3 regions of the Algoriphagus sp. oki45 genome follow, and region 3 is predicted to be linked to each of the others. Evidence: riboswitches for the same ligand, from Rfam matches in the RefSeq annotation. Region 3 holds a riboswitch; each other region holds the start of a gene.

Region 1 (3,794 bases), 150 kb from region 3:
AAGTATTGAATGATGGGTTTAGCATTAATTTTGCCTGAAAGCAGGCTGATTTAAATCTTTACCTTTCTGTTTCATGTCTTCCTACCCAAGGATTTTTCTTTGTTTGTTGCTTATTGGTTTTTTCGGGAACTCATTCTCCCAAGAATTAATCAACAAGAGACCTACTTTTTATGCCTATACGGGCTTTTCGGGAGCTAATCTGACTCAGTTTAATCAAATGCTCAAAGAAAGGGGGTTGTCACCTCTAAGGAATAGATATTCCAGCTTCGGACTAGGCTATCAGACTCGAATCAATGACTTTGTTTTGGGATTTGACTTGGGACAGCATACCGGAAAAGCAAGTCAGCTTGACGATATGGAAATCCGATATCGGACTACGAGGGCACTTTTTAATGTTGGTTATTCCATGACTGAAGAGGGAAGATTTCAATTGATTCACTATTTGGGACTGGGTTTCGGGTTTATGAATTTTCAGATGCTGCCCGAGGGCCAAGACCGAAATCTAGAACTATTTCTCCTAGATCCTCAGCAAGGATTTATCCTTCGGAAAAACGATATACACCAAGGAACTTCGCAGTTTGGAAATTTTTTGACTGAAATCGGCTTCCAACTGAGCTATGACTTTCCAATTCCAGGAAGAAAAGAAGCGCTCCAAGTCATCGCTAGAGGGGGGTATTCGTTTAGCCCAATCGAAAACTCTTGGAATATGAATGGGATTGCCTTCGATAATGCCCAGTCGGGAGCTTTTATCCGGGTGGGGGCAGGAATTTCTCTTCCTGATAGGAATTTCTTTTACAAGGATGCATCCATCGGAATTTCTCTATTTAGAGGGGTTCATTTTACCCAACCTGATGAATTGAATACTTACCTTAAATCCTTTGACTATCAGCCATTGGAAGGCAAACCTTCCAACTGGGGTCTTCGGATTTTGGGAGATACAGAGGGTATTTTATATGGCGTAGATATCTTTAATCTTGCCATGAGTGGACAGGCTAGCAATTTTCAGGAGCACAGCTTGAATAGTGTACGGGTTTATGCAAATGGGGGCCTCAAGCTGATTCAATTTGAGAATTTTGCTTTGGGATTGTTGGGAGGTGTAGGATATGGCAATCTGCGATACACGCTCAGCGAGGTGGACAAGCCTGATTTTCCGGAGCTGTTTGAAAAAAGGTATTTTGATGGGTACTTGAGAAGTTCTGGGGTAATGTTCAAGCCGGAAATGTTTTTTGAATATGGACTGCCGATGACCAAAAGGAAACTTTTTGATTTGGTATTTACTGCTTCTGCCGGTTATGAGCTGGCCTTTCCTGGATATAGTCTTGGTGAGATCTCTATGAATCAATACATGTCAGGTAGCTACCTGCTCTTTGGAATAGGGGTTCGGCCTTAGTTGAGATAAAGTTGAATCCTATTTTTATCCAAGTTTTACTTCTCGCAGTTGATTGGAATTCCCTTTTTGCTGTTATTTTTGCCTAGCTTATCGAGAAAGACCGAGGGAAGGGCCCTACGACGTCTTAGCAACCTGATAACAAGGTGCTAACTCCCATTCCGGATATGCCGGAAGAAGATGAGCGGAAAAGAATACCTCTCCGTACTTTTCTCCGTGTTTTGCTCGATTTGCTTTTTGATTTGAAGAACCTATTACCATGCAAAACCGAACCGAAGTCCTACTCCAAGCGATTGAAAAGCGAATCCTAATATTGGATGGTGCGATGGGCACAATGATTCAGCGCTATAAGCTGGATGAAAATGATTTCAGAAATCCCCAACTGGCCGATCACCCCAAACCTTTGAAAGGGAACAATGATCTCCTTTCATTAAGCAGACCTGATATCATCAAAGCCATCCATAGAGAATACCTGGAAGCTGGTGCTGATATCATTGAGACCAATACTTTTTCCGGTACTACCATCGCTCAGGAAGATTATTCACTGCCTCATTTGGCATATGCGATCAATTTTGAATCAGCAAAAATCGCAAGGGAAGTAGCTGAAGAGTTTACAGCACTGGATTCCTCCAAACCCCGATTTGTAGCCGGAGCCATGGGGCCTACAAACCGGACTGCTTCTATATCACCTGATGTCAACGATCCCGGGTATCGGGCGATTACTTTTGACCAACTTGCTGAAGCTTATTCAGAGCAGGTCCGAGGACTGTTGGATGGTGGGGCAGATATCATTTTGATCGAGACTATATTTGATACGCTCAATGCAAAAGCAGCGCTTTATGCTGTGCAGGAAGTGTATGAAGAAAGGAATATCCCGCTAGACCCTAGAGAAGGGGGGATTCCGATTATGATTTCAGGGACCATCACGGATGCTTCCGGGAGAACGCTCTCGGGACAGACCACAGAGGCCTTTTTGATTTCTGTTTCCCATGTTCCCTTGCTATCGGTAGGCTTAAATTGCGCGCTGGGAGCAAAAGAATTAAGACCTTATTTGAAAGTGCTTTCCCAAAAAGCACCTTTCTATGTTTCTGCCTATCCGAATGCAGGCTTGCCAAATGAATTTGGCGCATACGATCAGGGAGCGAATGAAATGGCCGATCAGGTCAGGGATTTTTTGAAAGAAGGAATGCTCAATATTTTGGGAGGATGCTGTGGTACAACACCTGACCATATTCGTGCTCTTGCAAAAATGGCTACAGAATTTCAGCCTAGAAAAATCGAAGAAGAATTGGAAGAGGAGGAAAGCAATGCCTAAGCAGAACTACATGAAATTGTCGGGACTGGAACCTTTGGTTTTCACCCCTAACATCAACTTTGTCAATATCGGCGAGCGGACCAATGTCACCGGCTCCAAAAAGTTTGCTCGGCTCATTTTGAATGGAAAATACGATGAGGCCCTGGATATCGCCTTGGATCAAGTCAGAGGCGGTGCTCAAGTCTTGGACGTATGCATGGATGAGGGCATGCTGGATGGAGAATACGCCATGACCCGTTTCCTCAACCTGATCGCTTCGGAACCGGAAATCAGCCGTATTCCCATCATGATCGATAGCTCCAAATGGAGTATCATTTTGGCAGGATTGAAGTGTGTGCAGGGAAAAGGGATTGTCAATTCGATTTCCCTTAAAAACGGAGAAGAGGAATTTGTGCATCAGGCAAAGACCATTAAGAAGTTTGGGGCGGCGGTGGTTGTTATGGCGTTTGACGAAAAAGGTCAGGCAGATACATATAATCGCCGAATAGAGATATGCGAGTGTAGTTATCGGGTTTTGGTGGATCAGGTCAATTTCAATCCTCAGGATATCATTTTCGACCCGAATATTTTCCCGGTTGCTACCGGCATGGAAGAGCATCGACGCAATGCACTTGATTTCTTTTTGGCCACAAAATGGATCAAGGAAAATCTTCCCGGCGCCAAAGTGAGTGGGGGGGTGTCCAATGTTTCTTTTTCCTTCAGAGGAAATGATCGGGTTCGTGAGGCCATGCATGCTGCATTTCTCTACCATGCTATACATCATGGTATGGATATGGGAATTGTCAACCCGACCATGCTGGAAGTATATGATGACATTCCCAAGGATCTCCTGGAAAGGGTAGAGGATGTTCTATTTGACCGAAGGTCAGATGCAACAGAGCGTTTGCTGGATTTTGCCGAAACAGTCAAGTCAGCCGATAAGAAGGAAGTCGTCAATGAAGCTTGGAGATCTGATCCGGTAGCCAAAAGGATTGAGCATGCATTGGTCAAGGGGATTTTGGACTACATCATCGAAGACACGGAAGCTGCCAGACTGGAATTGGTCAATCCGCTCAAAGTCATCGAAGGACCTTTGATGGACGGGATGAATGT
Region 2 (3,794 bases), on a different contig from region 3:
CATAGGAAAGAGTACTTTTTGCGGAAAGGGATTTGGCAATGGGATTCATCATGATAATGGTACTGTCTCCAAACACAGGGATAGAAAGAATCCAACTGCTAAGCATCAGGGATAAATTCACGGATTTTTCTCCCACCCAGCGGAGTACTTTTTCGGCAATCACCATGGCTCCTCCGGTTTTTTCCAAAAAAGTACCCAAAATTACGCCTAGCAAAATCAATAATCCCACACTACCCAAAACTCCGCCAAATCCTTCAGAGATCGACTTGATGATCAACTCCGGCTCCATGCCCATCATCAATCCATAAATGATGGCTCCTACAAACAGTGCCAAAAAAGGATGAATGTCAAACTTGATGATAGCAACTAAAATGAGGGTCAGGGAGACCAGAATAATCAGGAGTGTGAGCATCTTGGGTTCAAAGGTTGGAGTCTGCTTTTTCCAGAGTTGGAAAAAGTGAATCCAAAAAATTAAAGAAAAATCAGGGAAAAGCATCCCCTCCAGTGGAAAAGTTGAAAATAGAAAGCCGGCTGAGCAGATGTCCAGCCGGCTTTTGATCTAGCCAATTCCTTATTTTGATCTTTCCAAAGCTTGTTCAACGTCTTGGATGATGTCGTCAGAATGTTCCAATCCTACCGAAAGTCGGATCAATCCATCTGAAATTCCCACTTTGGCACGCTCCTCTGCGGAAAGTTTGCTGTGGGTAGTAGAAGCGGGATGAGTGATGATGCTACGGCTGTCTCCAAGGTTGGCTGTCACCGAGATCATTTTCAGCTGGTCAATAAATCGCTGTGCTCTGGCCACTCCTCCTTTGAGAGAAAGGGTGATGATTCCGCCTCCCGCTTTCATTTGTTTGATTGCCAGGTCGTGTTGAGGATGGGAGGGGAGAAAGGGGTATTTGACTGCTTCCAAGTGGCTATTTCCTTCAAAATATTCTGCAATTCGAAGGGCGTTGGCGCAATGGCGGTCCATTCTTACTGCGAGTGTCTCCATACTTTTAGCCAAAATCCAAGCATTGAAAGGGGATATGGACGGCCCTGTATGCCGGGTGAAAAACTGTACCTCTTTAATGAGGTCCTTTTTCCCCAGAATCAAACCTCCCAAAACCCTTCCCTGTCCGTCGATGTATTTGGTAGCACTATGGGTGACGATATGAGCTCCCCACTTGGCCGGCTGCTGTAGATAAGGAGTGGCAAAGCAGTTGTCCACTACCAAAATCAACCCATGGGCCTGAGCAAATTTTCCCGCCCATTCCAAGTCGATGATTTCCAAGCCTGGATTGGACGGAGTTTCGATAAAGAGCATTTTGGTGTTGGGCTGGACCAGTTTTTCCCAATTTTGGCAATCTGAAATATCTCCATAGGTGGAGGTGATTCCCCATTTGGGGAAAACCCGGGTTAATAGCTGATGGGTGGATCCGAAAAGGGAGCGAGAAGCCAAAACATGGTCACCCTGCTCCAAAAGAGAAGCAATGCTCCCGAACATGGCCGCCATACCAGAGGCTGTGGCGATTCCATCATCCGTTCCTTCTGCCGCACAGACCTTTTGGATCAGATCTGCGGAGTTGGGATTGGCATAGCGCGAATAAATATTCCCCAGAATCTCGTCTGCAAACATGGCCCGAGCCTCCTCAGCTGAGTCAAAGGTGAAGCTGGAGGTAAGAAAGATGGGCGAGGAGTGTTCCTTTTCGTTGGTTCTGCTTTGGATTCGAATAGAATCTGTTTCAAAATGGCTCATGGCTTTAGGTATGGATAAGTATGGGCTTCAGGGGTGAAAAAAGAATTTCCCTAAGCAGAACCTGAACCAGAAAGAGGGGTAGATTAATCCGCCAATTTATAGTTCCCGCTGAGGGTAGGACTTGGCACCTTTCTCCTTGGCTGAAGATGGTTGCCAGAGGGTCATCGAGCCTAGTCTCTCGCCTCTTCTTTATAAATCAGTCACCTGAAGTGATGCAAAGAAAAAGGGAGAATTGGGTATTTCCAAATCTCCCTTGCAATCAGTCGTTGAATTGGGTCATAGTTTGGGCGATGCCGACGGTGCAAAACCCTTGAATCATGGATATCGCCCGATTCATCATCTCAGGTAGCTCCTCAAACTCTCGGGGCATAAATCTTCCCAAAACATATTCTACTTGTCTTCCTTTTGGGAAGTCGTCGCCAATCCCCATCCGTAATCGGGGATAATCCTGTCCACCCAAAAGCGCTTCAATATTTTTTAGCCCATTGTGTCCTGCTGAGCTGCCTTTTCCCCTCATGCGAAGTTTTCCAAAGGGAATGGCTACATCATCTACTAAGACCAGGATGTTTTCCTTGGGCACATTGAGTTCTTTCATCCAATAGTTGACTGCTTTGCCACTTAGGTTCATGTATGTAGTAGGCTTGATGAGATGTAGGGTTCTTCCTTTGTGTTTGATCTCGGTTTTGAAGGCCAGTCGGTCACTTTTCCACGCGGCCCCTTCCTTGTCAGCCAATCTATCCAAGGTCAAGAAGCCGATGTTATGTCGGGTGAGTTCGTATTCTGGGCCAATGTTTCCTAAGCCCACAATCAAATATTTCATATTCTATCCGGTTCAAGCTTTTGAAAATAAAAAATCCTGCCCGATAAAGGGCAGGATCTTAATAAACTGTTGGTAATTGAATTACTCAGCCTTTTTTCCTCTAAGTGCTCTCGGAATACCGATGGTCACGATGGAGACATTAGGAGAGGTAAGGATTTCATATCCTTCAGGCTTCAATTCACCTACTTTGAAAGATTTACCCAAGTCGAGGTTGGAAATATCAGCTTCGATAAAGTCAGGAAGGTTTTGAGCCAATCCTTTTACTTTCAATTTTCTGGTTTTGAATTCCAGCTTACCCCCTTTTGCAATACCTGGGGAGCTTCCTGTAATTTTAACAGGAATCTCAAACTTGATCGGCTTGTCATTGGTGAAAGCCATGAAGTCTGCATGAAGCAATACTTCACTTACCGGATGGAATTGAGCTTCTTTCAAAACCGCCTTCACGATAGTTCCTTCGATGTTCAATTCCACTAAGTGAACGTCCGGAGTATAGATCAAGTCCCTGAACAGGATGGCAGGGGAATGGAAATGAATTTGTTCAGGAATACCTGGACCGTAAACCACGCAGGGTACACTGCCGGTATCTCTGATCTCATTCAAAGAGGCACTGTCGAGATTTGCTCTTTTAAACCCTATAATCTCTAGTGTTTTCATATGTATTTGTATTTAAAATTGGTTTCTCAAATAAACAGAGAGCTGATTGAAGTATGTCCGGTGACGGCATGAATGGCTTTTCCAAACAGCTCGGCCACAGTGAGGACCCTGATTTTGGGAGATGGTCGCTTTAGTGCTATGGTATCGGTGATAACCAACTCTTCCAAAACAGAGCTTTCAATGTTTTCATAAGCTTTTCCTGAAAGGACCCCATGGGTTACGATGGCTCTTACAGAGTTAGCCCCTTTTTCTTTGATGATTTGGGCGGCCTTGCATAGAGTTCCTGCCGTATCTACCAAATCATCAACAAGGATTACATCTTTCCCTTCTACATCCCCGATCACCTGCATTGAGGCAATCTCGTTGGCTCTTTTTCTGTGCTTATCACAGACGACCATTTCTACTTCAAAGTGCTTGGCGTATGATCTGGCCCTTGCTACCCCTCCCACATCGGGAGCTGCAAAAATCATATCGTTGAGCCTAAGCGTGCTCAAATAGGGCGCAAATATAGCTGATCCATTCAAATGATCCAATGGGATGTCAAAAAATCCCTGAATTTGTCCAGCGTGGAGGTCGCAAGTC
Region 3 (3,794 bases):
CAATCAAGAAAGCGTCATGACCTGCTGAGGAATCGATTTCTTTGTATTGGCCTTTTTTGGCTTTTTTAGCGATAAACTGAGACTCCTCCGGCAAAAAAAGCCAGTCGGTATTGACCCCGATGGCCAATACCCTTGCTTCAATACTTTGAAGAGCGTCTTCGACTCCACGCCGACCTCTGCCCAAATCCTGACTGTCCATAGCCTTGGTCAAAGTCCAATAGGAGAGGGCATTGAATCGATTGGCTAATTTCTGTCCTTGATAGCGGAGATAAGAAGCAGCCCGAAAACCATCCAGTTTTTCTTCCGAATCCGATTGTTTTTTCTTCAGATCACTTGGATGTCGATAACTCAGCATGGCAATGGCTCTTGCTGCTTCCAATCCTTTTTTGCCGGAATCTGAGGTCTTGCTCCCCCAAGTGGAGTCGGATTCAATAGCCATTCTTTGAGCTTCATTAAATCCGATCACCCATGGGCTGGTTTTAGCCGTTGAGGCTAAAATGACTGCATTTTTTAGCTTCACACCTAATTCCACGGCCCACTCCAATGCTACCTGCCCTCCGAGGGACCCTCCAATCAAGGTATGGATTTGGTCAAGCTGGAGATGAATTCTCAATTTCTCCAAACTGGCAGCCAAATCTCTCGGAGTCAATTGGGGAAAATCATAGAAATAAGCATTTCCAGTTTCCGAATTGATACTAAGTGGATTGGTAGATCCATAGTTGCTTCCCAAAAGATTTGCACAAATGATAAAATACTCAGATGGATCAAAGAATTTCCCCTCCCCAATCAATCCTTCCCACCACTCTGCAGCATGAGAGTTGCCGGTTAAAGCGTGGACTACCCATATTACATTGGTCTTATTCTCATTAAGCTGACCATAAGTGGTATAGGCTAAATCGTAAGATTGAAATACTTGTCCAGATTCCAAGACAAGAGGTTCATCGCTGTGAAAGGTGTGATCAATCATTGTCAAATCCTCAGAAGAAAGGAGGAGATCCATCGGAATATTTAATTATAATTTGTCAAAAGCCTGCTGAAGGTCAGCTTTGATATCCTCAATATGCTCAATACCCAAGGAGAGTCTCAGCAAAGTAGGTGTCACCCCTGCGGCTACTTGCTCTTCATTGCTAAGCTGCTGATGGGTGGTGGCTGAAGGCTGGATGATCAGTGTTTTAGCGTCACCTACATTGGCCAAGTGGGAGATAAGCTCCAGATTATTGATAAAAGAAGAGGTGGACTCCTTGTCTCCTTTTAATTCAAAACTCAAAACTCCTCCAAACCCATTTTTAAGGTATTTTTTGGCCAAGGCATGATAAGGAGATGAGGGCAATCCTGGGTATTTTACTTTGGACACTTTGGGATGAGACTCTAGCCAAGAAGCGATTGCAAGGGCATTTTCGACCGTTCTTTGTACTCTAAGGGAAAGGGTTTCTATTCCCTGAAGCAAGAGAAAGGAGTTGAAAGGACTGATCGCCGGCCCAAAATCCCGCAAGCCTTCTACCCGAGCCCGGATAGCAAAGGCGATATTGGGAAGCCCAAGAGGATTGTTTTCTCCAAAAACCTCCCAAAAATTCAAGCCATGATAGCCTTCGGACGGCTCAGAAAATTGAGGGTACTTTCCATTTCCCCAATTGAAATTGCCGGCATCGACGATAATTCCGCCGATAGAGGTACCATGTCCTCCGATCCATTTGGTAGCAGACGAGGTCACAATATTCGCTCCATGCTCGATAGGTCGGAATAAATACCCTCCAGCACCAAACGTATTGTCTACAATCAGTGGGATTTCATGCTTTTTCGCCAGGGCAGCGATAGCTTCAAAATCAGGTATGTTGAATTCCGGATTTCCTATGGTTTCCAGATAGATGGCTTTAGTCTTTGCGTCGATCAGTTTTTCAAAAGCTTCTGGAGAATCACCTTTGGCAAATCTGGCTTCTATACCGATTCGCTTGAATGCTACTTTGAATTGGTTGTATGTGCCTCCATAAAGAAAAGAGGTGGAAACAAAGTTTTCACCGGCTTGAAGTATATTATTCAAAGCCAAAAACTGAGCTGCCTGACCAGAACTAGTGGCGACAGCAGCCACACCCCCTTCCAAGGCTGCGATTCTTTTTTCAAAGACATCCGTAGTGGGATTCATGATTCGGGTGTAAATATTTCCGAATTCCTTTAGGCCAAATAGATTGGCTCCATGTTCCGCACTGTTGAAGGTATAGGAAGTGGTCTGGTAGATGGGAACTGCCCGTGAATTGGTAGTCGGGTCAGGTGCTTGTCCAGCATGAAGCTGAAGGGTTTCAAATCGATAATTACTAGACATGGTTTATAGGATTAAAGGGTTAAAAGACAAGGAAAAGAATTGGCTGATGAATTAATAACAAAGCCAATTGGAACTGAAGGCAAAGCCAATAGGGATTCGGATCTTTCCAAAAAGGAAAAACTGCTTAGCCGAAAGTAATAGAGGGAGGAGTATTTGTTCATGCCGCAAGGAATTTATAGTTCCGAAGAAGACCCTCTTCTCCGGCAGGAATGGGCACCTTTCCACTTTGGAAGGTTGCCAGAGGGTCGTAGAGCCTGTCTCTCGCCTCTTCTTTATAAATCCCTGCACAAAAAGTGTAAGGATGTAGCAAATTAAACAGGGGATTTTGACAATCCCAAAAATAAGTCTCTAAATCAAAGGCAAAATCATAAAATCGTGTTCAGTTGATCATCTGAATAGCGAAAAATGGGATGAACATTTTCCAAGTCAGGGGCGATTTTTACCAGCTCTTTTACTTTTCCATCTTCCAAACCATAAGCCCAACCATAAACGTGCGGCGCTTGGCGTTCCTTCCAGGCTTTTTGAATAATGGACGTTTTGATCAGATCCTGACACTGTTCGATTACATTCAATTCTACCAGCCGATTGACTTGGGCTTTGTGATCCTTGATTGACTCTATTTCTTCTTGGTATAGCTTGTAGACTTCCTTGATATTTCTCAACCACTTATTAATCAAGCCATACGAATGATGGGAGATAGCAGCTTCGACACCCCCGCATCCATAGTGACCACAGATGATTACATACTCTACCTTTAATACTTCTACCGCATACTGAAGGACAGACAATAGATTCAAGTCTGTGTGAACGACCATATTGGCAATGTTTCGATGAACGAACACTTCTCCGGGATCAGTACCTGTAATCTCATTGGCGGGAACCCGGCTATCTGAACATCCAATCCAAAGAAACTTGGGCTTTTGCTGATTTGCCAGTCGCTTGAAAAAATCCTTGTCTGTTTGAATTTTCTCCTCGGACCAAGCTTTGTTTTGTAAAAGAAGTTTTTCGTAAGGATTCATAGGGATTTGGAAAGATGGTAATGATAGCCTTCTATGGTAATTTCTATGTTTTTGGAAGGACAGGACTGAATAAAATCATCCAGCACTTCCTTAATGTCATTATCTATAAACTGTGCCTTATTTGCATTTAAGATTACTTTTGCCCCATCCGGTATTTCACCAAGCTTTTTGACCAAAAATGCTTTATTTAAAAAAGATACATCTTTTTGGAGTTTGAGAAGGTAGTTTCCGTTGTGTTCAGTGATGGTGATGGCTCGCTGAAAATTGGTTTTGATCACAAAAAACAACCCGAAAACCATCCCGATGCCTATTCCAACCAGCAAATCAGTAAACAGAATGGCCAATACGGTGACCAAAAAAGGAATAAATTGATTTAAGCCTTTTTCAAAAATTTCAATAAAAATAGAAGGCTTCGCCAATTTGTATCCCACCACAAATAGAACGGCGGCAAGACAGCT

Evidence for each region. A riboswitch is a leader RNA that binds a small molecule or an ion and turns the genes downstream of it on or off. The one in region 3 is predicted to bind S-adenosylmethionine.
Region 1: linked by a shared signal. The riboswitch ahead of AAA942_RS03445 (homocysteine S-methyltransferase family protein) and the one ahead of AAA942_RS02770 (O-acetylhomoserine aminocarboxypropyltransferase/cysteine synthase family protein) in region 3 are both predicted to bind S-adenosylmethionine.
Region 2: linked by a shared signal. The riboswitch ahead of AAA942_RS17500 (trans-sulfuration enzyme family protein) and the one ahead of AAA942_RS02770 (O-acetylhomoserine aminocarboxypropyltransferase/cysteine synthase family protein) in region 3 are both predicted to bind S-adenosylmethionine.

Annotation. Positions count from the first base shown of each region.
Region 1 is NZ_BTPC01000001.1:776,572-780,365, reverse strand. Features, by position in the region: gene AAA942_RS03455 (PAS domain S-box protein) at 1-13, shown strand, start outside; gene AAA942_RS03450 (hypothetical protein) at 74-1,390, shown strand; SAM riboswitch class I at 1,475-1,574, shown strand; gene AAA942_RS03445 (homocysteine S-methyltransferase family protein) at 1,647-2,702, shown strand; gene metH (methionine synthase) at 2,695-3,794, shown strand, end outside.
Region 2 is NZ_BTPC01000004.1:342,383-346,176, reverse strand. Features, by position in the region: gene AAA942_RS17505 (GntP family permease) at 1-412, opposite strand, end outside; gene AAA942_RS17500 (trans-sulfuration enzyme family protein) at 572-1,738, opposite strand; SAM riboswitch class I at 1,832-1,936, opposite strand; gene pth (aminoacyl-tRNA hydrolase) at 1,998-2,558, opposite strand; gene AAA942_RS17490 (50S ribosomal protein L25/general stress protein Ctc) at 2,640-3,212, opposite strand; gene AAA942_RS17485 (ribose-phosphate pyrophosphokinase) at 3,239-3,794, opposite strand, start outside.
Region 3 is NZ_BTPC01000001.1:630,836-634,629, reverse strand. Features, by position in the region: gene AAA942_RS02775 (homoserine O-acetyltransferase family protein) at 1-1,000, opposite strand, end outside; gene AAA942_RS02770 (O-acetylhomoserine aminocarboxypropyltransferase/cysteine synthase family protein) at 1,013-2,317, opposite strand; SAM riboswitch class I at 2,488-2,598, opposite strand; gene AAA942_RS02765 (carbonic anhydrase) at 2,683-3,336, opposite strand; gene AAA942_RS02760 (SulP family inorganic anion transporter) at 3,333-3,794, opposite strand, start outside.